3 regions of the Fundicoccus sp. Sow4_F4 genome follow, and region 3 is predicted to be linked to each of the others. Evidence: riboswitches for the same ligand, from Rfam matches in the RefSeq annotation. Region 3 holds a riboswitch; each other region holds the start of a gene.
The links. Region 3 has a riboswitch for magnesium ahead of mgtE (magnesium transporter). Riboswitches for the same ligand answer to the same signal wherever they lie in the genome.
Positions count from the first base shown of each region.

Region 1 (2,280 bases), on a different contig from region 3:
AGCTAGTGAATTAGCTCAAGAAGTCTGTGAACTACATCGACAATGGTTACTATTTTCGTGGCCGGAAGGGCATTATAGTCCTGAAAAACATTATAATTTAAGTTTGATGTATGTGCATGATGAAAGGTTTAAGGCTTATTATGATGGGATAACACCAGGTGCAGCTGAATTTTTACATAAAGCGATTGGTATTTATACTGCTATGGAAAATTAGGTGGCTGTTTGGTCAAGAAGACAGGAATGTCATTCGATGATGATCTATAAACGAAAAGAACCGTAAACAATCCTAATACCTTCGTGTTTAAAATAGGACACTTCTTTACTTAAAAAAATTCCGAGTTGACAATAATATTTACTGCTGTATACTGTTGAGTTGTAAAGTAATTACATAAAATTTTAAATGATTTGTTAGGCGAGGCTCCGCTACAAACACAGGCTACTGCCCAAAAACGTCGAGAGACACCAATGGGTATAACAGGAATTGTCGATATAAGGCTCTTCTTAACGTAGCTAAAAATAAACAACTGTTTATTTTTTACGTTGTAACGTGCTAAAGCTCCACGAAGAAATCACAGAAGCTTTTTTTGTGCACTTTTGAGCCCTCACTAACGATTAGTGGGGGATTTTTTGTTTTTATTTTATAGTTTATGAATGTTTGATGGGAGGGAACAATATGGTAAAAAGTTGGATCTAATAAACAATCTATTAAGTTGTCGTTTAGGTTACTTACGAGCAGTCGCTCAAGCATTAAAAGGAGGTTGAAAACAAATGGATGATAATAGTCGAAAGAATCGCAGCTTTAGGCGGAAAATGAATCAAAAGAATATAAACAAGTTATTATCTATTTGTTTGTAACCACCTGAAAATTAACTGCCTGAAGCCCAAACATAGAAGGAGGCAAACACATGTTATTACTAATAATTGAGTTGGTTGTTTTTATTGGTATTGCACTGTTGTTACTAAATCACTTCTGGGGAAAGAAGGTAAAATAATATGACAAAAATGAATAATAACCGTAAAGTGGACTACAACCACTTTGCAGAAATGAACATAGCTGAAATTATGCAAGAATTTAAAACAACGATGCAAGGTTTCAGCGAAGAAACAGCAGCAGAAATTAGAAAAGAATTTGGTAATAATGAAATTGAGTATGGTGAGAAAACACCATTGTGGTTAACAGTACTAAAAGCCTATTTCACACCATTTACCTTAATTTTATTAGCATTAGCTGCAATCTCATTTGTGACTGAGTTTATCTTAGCAGATGCAGGTGATAAAAGTTTGGTAACTGTATTGTTAATTGTAGTGTTAGTTGTGATTAGCGGTACGATGAGCTTGATCCAATCGGTTAAGGCAAATGATGCAGCGGAAGAATTACAACAAATGGTAAAAGTTACCACGGCAGTAAAGCGTGATGGTCAGTACCAAGAAATTCCATTACAAGATATTGTCATGGGTGACTTAATCAAGTTATCCGCGGGAGACATGATTCCAGCTGATTTACGAATCATTCAATCAAAGGACTTATTCGTATCACAAGCTTCACTAACAGGGGAGAGTTATCCTGTTGAAAAGAAAGCAGAATTAGGCACAGAAGCTTCCGATAGCCCAACAAACTTAGAAACCTTAGCATTTATGGGGAGTAACGTTATCAGTGGTAGCGCTGAAGGAATGGTAATTGCAACTGGCAATCAAACAATGTTTGGTCAAGTTGCAAAAGAAGTTACGGCAGACGCACCTAAGACAAGTTTTGAAATCGGCATCGAAAAAACATCGCATTTATTAATTCGTTTCATGTTGATTATGGCACCCTTAGTTGTGTTAATTAATGGTGTAACGAAAGGTGACTGGTTACAAGCGTTACTATTCGGTTTATCTGTAGCCGTTGGTCTAACACCGGAAATGCTACCAATGATTGTAACAACGAACCTAATTAAAGGTTCTAATGCAATGGCTAAGGAAGGTACTATCATTAAGAATATCAATTCAATCCAAAACTTTGGTGCGATTGATGTGCTATGTACAGATAAAACAGGAACCCTCACACAGGACAAAATAGTACTTGAATACCACTTGAACTTAGAAGGGCAAGAAGATGAAAGAGTACTGCGTCATGCTTACTTAAACAGCTACTATCAAACTGGTTTAAAAAACTTGATGGATGTTGCAATTATTGAGGCAGCCAATGAAGAACTGAACACTAATGCAATCATTTACGAAAAAGTTGATGAAATTCCATTTGATTTTGCACGTCGTCGTATGAGTGTCGTCGTTGAAGAT
Region 1 is NZ_JBQKLQ010000001.1:415,410-417,689, forward strand. It holds gene ACTQ5J_RS01945 (MerR family transcriptional regulator) at 1-214, shown strand, start outside; M-box (ykoK) riboswitch at 398-576, shown strand; gene mgtA (magnesium-translocating P-type ATPase) at 994-2,280, shown strand, end outside.
Region 1: linked by a shared signal. The riboswitch ahead of mgtA (magnesium-translocating P-type ATPase) and the one ahead of mgtE (magnesium transporter) in region 3 are both predicted to bind magnesium.

Region 2 (2,280 bases), on a different contig from region 3:
AGTTTAACATGTCAACTGGATTGCTGAGTTAACACGTTAAAAATAGAATCTGACTAGCTGTCGGATTCTTTACTAGCTACGATGATTTTCTTAACCGCGTCTCAGTTACCTTTTGGTATTTGGATGATGAAGAACTTTATGGATGGCGTATCGCCTGAATTGGAGGAAGCCGCCTGGATTGACGGAGCTTCGAGATTGGAAGGAATCAGACGGGTTATCTTACCGCTGATGACACTTGGCGTGTTTACAGTAGCAATAGTTACATATATAGGCAGCTGGGGAAATTTCTTTGTGCCTTATATTTTATTATCCTCACCTAGTAAATTACCAGCATCAGTTACTTTATATCAATTCTTTGGCAAATACGGGTATGCCGCTTATGGCCAATTGGCAGCTTAATCGGTAATTAACATGATGCCGACCTTTATCCTATATTATTTCGCCCAAAATCATATGTCCAAGGGCTTGACGATGAGTGGAGCGGCGAAAGGTTAAGCCTTAGAAGGTGGCTGTATGCTGACTAATAAAAGATGAACTGTGACTCGTATTATGCGGGTGGCAGTTGTTTTTAACTGAGTTGCTGTCGTAGAATAAATGGTTAGACGCTTCATTGATTGAAGACATTACGAGTCAATTAATTTATTTGAGAAGACAACCGGTTAATTTATTTGAGGCCTTTAAATTCAATAAAAACACTAAGTCATTCTATGTATAATACACAGATGTGAAAAAACTCAAATATAAAACACATTAGTTCTTTTATTTCATTCTACTAGACCTTAATTTTACTGTCTAACTTAGTGTAGCCTAATCAAAAGAGAAACTTATAAAAGCTTGAAAGCTAGAATGAGACCGTGGGTTGAAAATAACGTTGGTCAACTAGTGGTTAGAGTCCTGCTAGTTATATGTGCGCCCCTTCGTTCGATTAGAGACTATTGGCTCTGGGCGGTGGGGCTTGCGGCCTTTGTTTACGTTTAGTTTAGGTAATGATGATGCTTATTTTCCCTGAGTGATTATCTGAGAAGGCAAGAGGGTTATCTTGTTGATTAGACTTCAGTGGCTGGTTTAGGTATAATGGTTAAGTATGTTAATTAAATAGCCTTGTTAGGTGAGGCTACTGTATAGAGAAATGCTGCTGCCCAGAAACATCCAAAGATGCCAATGGGTTAACAGGAACTTTCGAATTAAGGAAGTTTTTAATGCAGCTGGGGCTTCCCTATGCTATACAGAGCTAAAACTCGACGAAGAGGAGCAGATTTTTTATGGGATCAGTCTATAGATAAACACGCTCTTCGGGGCGTGTTTTTTGTTTGGAAAATTCTAGGAGGTGAGGCGTATGGACCCCAGGCCGGATTCAATAAGGTGTTTATTTAAAGCATTAAATAGTAAAAAAGAAGGGTGCCAGGATGCACCTTCTGGAAGGATTGATTGATATGATGAATTACGAAGCAATTTTCAAAGCAGCCAAACATAACGAGCGTCAAACATTCCGGGAGCTATTCTTCCGGTTACACGTAAAAGACCAAATGGATTTATTCCATGCGCTGTATCCCAAAAACAAACGTAAAATCGAAAATTTCTTATCGCCGAGTGAGTTTGCTAAATTATTCGAATGGATGACGCTGGACGAGCAGAGCGAGTTGTATGAAATTTTTACGGCGTCTTATATTAGCCAATTGTTGTCGCATATGGAAGGCGATAATGTGGTGAAGCTTTTGAATTATCTGCCAGATTCAGACTCAAACATACTGCTGGATTTATTGCCGGCAGAAAAGCGATATATAATAGAAGAGTTATTGGCATTCGATCCGGAAACGGCTGGTTCAGTGATGAACAAAAGCTTCTTGGTAGGCAAAGTTGAAGATACGATTAAGGTAACGGCAGAACGTGTACGAGGACTCGCTCAAGAAGTAGAAATGGTGTATTATATTTATGTCATTGACCAGGCGGGAAAGCTTAATGGAGTGGTCTCTTTGCGTGATTTAATTTTACATGCACAAGAGCAAACGCTAGGCGAAGTGATGATGACACGCCTTGTGTCTGTGGATTCAAGCGCAGACCAAGAAGAAGCAACCAAATTGTTGCAAGACTATGACTTGGTGGCACTGCCTGTTATAAATACAGCGGGCAAGATGTTGGGGATTATTACGGTCGATGATGTGATGGATATTATTGTTGAAGAAACGACGGAAGACTTCAATGAATTTGCTGCGATTAGTAAATCTAAACAACCTGTCTCGTCTGAAGAAACGACCTGGAGTATCGCGCGAGCGCGATTAC
Region 2 is NZ_JBQKLQ010000004.1:48,470-50,749, forward strand. It holds gene ACTQ5J_RS07210 (ABC transporter permease subunit) at 82-399, shown strand; M-box (ykoK) riboswitch at 1,094-1,256, shown strand; gene mgtE (magnesium transporter) at 1,434-2,280, shown strand, end outside.
Region 2: linked by a shared signal. The riboswitch ahead of mgtE (magnesium transporter) and the one ahead of mgtE (magnesium transporter) in region 3 are both predicted to bind magnesium.

Region 3 (2,280 bases):
TCATGCTATACTAGCCCTAAACAAGGAGGGGTAACGTGACTGAACATTATGTATTATCAGATGGATTTCAAATTCCAAAAGTTGGGCTGGGGACTTATCAATTAAAAGGAGTGGATGGCTCAAGGCGAATTGAACAAGCACTGAATGTAGGCTACCGTTTGCTGGATTCAGCCTTTAACTACGAGAATGAAGGGACGGTCGGACGGGCAATTCGCAACAGTGGTGTTCCCCGTGATCAAATCACCTTCACGTCAAAATTAGCAGGGCGCCATCATGATTATCAACTAGCCTTTGAAGCGATTGAAGAATCAGTGATGCGATCTGGTTTGGATTATATTGATTTATATTTGATTCATTGGCCGAACCCAAAGGAGAACAAATATGTGGAAGCTTGGCGAGCCTTAATTGATGCGCAAAGAGCTGGTTTAGTTCGTTCGATTGGAGTATGTAATTTTCTGCCGGAACATATTCAACGTTTGGAAGACGAAACAGGAATTCTGCCGGTCATTAATCAAGTTGAACTGCATCCTTACTTTAATCAGGCAAAGCAACTAGAATTTGATCAAGCAAATAAAATCATCACTCAGGCTTGGAGTCCTTTAGGACGCCAGAACGCTTCATTAAATGAAGCAATTATAACTGAAATTTCCAAGCGGTACAATCGTAGTAATGCACAAATTGTCCTAAGATGGTTACTGCAACTAGGTGCCTTACCGATTCCTAAATCAGGACACATCCTTCGCCAAATAGAAAATTTATCACTCTTCGATTTTAACTTGTCGGCAGAAGAAGTCGCGTTGATGAGTACGTTAACCCGTGAAGATGGTCGTAATAAAGACCAGAATCCGGCCGTATATCAGGAGTTTTAAGGACTTTAGATGGACAATTGTCTGTCAATCAGTTATAATTAAACAGTTGTCAATGACCACAACACTACAACACCACAAAATTAAATAACCTTGTTAGGTGAGGCTACTGAACTAGAGATATGCTGCTGCCCAGAAACATCCAAAGATGCCAATGGGTCAACAGGAATTTCCGAATTAAGGAAATTTTTAACGCAGCTGGGAAATCCCTATGCTGTTCAGAGCTAAAACTCGACGAAGAGGTGCAGCGTTTTTTAACGATTATAGTAAATTAATCTATATCAATCAGCATACTCTTTGGGGTGTGCTTTTTTTTGTGTTTAGAAAACTTCCAGGAGGTGAGGAGCATGGACCCAAGTCCCGATTTTCAGAGGTGCAAATTTAGAAATATTACAATAAATAATCAAGAAGCAGGGTGCCCGTGCACTCTATTTTGGAAGGAATGAAACGAATGATGAATTACGAAAAAATTTTTAAAGCAGCTAAGCAAAACGACCGTGAGGGCTTCCGAGCATTATTCTTCGGACTCCACGTGAAAGACCAAATGGATTTATTTCATACCCTATATCCTCAGAATAAACGTAAAATTGAAGACTTTTTAATGCCGGACGAGTTCGCTAAATTATTTGAATGGATGACGCCGAGCGAACAACAAGAGCTGCATGAGATTTTCTCAATAGACTATATTGGTCAACTCGTGTCATATATGGAAGTTGATAATGCTGTAAAATTTTTAACCTACTTACCTGATCAAGAAGCCACACAATTGCTCGACTTACTTCCAACAGACAAGCGACACTCAATTGAAGAACTACTGGCTTTTGAACCTGAAACTGCCGGTTCAATCATGAATAAAAGTTACCTGGTTGGGCGTGTCGAAGAAACAATCAAGAATGTCACTGACCGCGTTCGTCGCTTAGCCGAAGAAATTGAAACGGTCTACTATATTTACGTGGTGGATAACTCTGGAAAATTAACGGGCGTTGTTTCCTTACGTGATTTAATTTTGCACGCCGAAGAAACCGTTTTGGGTGAAATAATGAGAACACGACTTGTATCAGTCCGTGCGACCGAAGACCAAGAAATCGCAGCCCTACTCTTACAGGAGTATGATTTAGTTGCGCTACCGGTGACGGATGCTAGCGAGCAAATGCTTGGGATTATTACGGTTGATGATGTAATGGACATTATTGTCGAAGAAACGACTGAAGATTTTAAAGAATTTTCGGCCATCAGTAAATCGAAGAAACAAGCGACTAACGAAGAATCAACCTGGAGTATCGCTCGTGAACGGCTGCCTTGGATCATTATTCTGATTTTTCTAGGGATGATTAGTGCCGGATTAATTAATTCATTTGAGGAAACATTGAATGAGGTCGTCTTACTGGCAGCCTTTATTCCGATTATTATGGAC
Region 3 is NZ_JBQKLQ010000009.1:104,130-106,409, reverse strand. It holds gene ACTQ5J_RS12160 (aldo/keto reductase) at 36-869, shown strand; M-box (ykoK) riboswitch at 952-1,115, shown strand; gene mgtE (magnesium transporter) at 1,318-2,280, shown strand, end outside.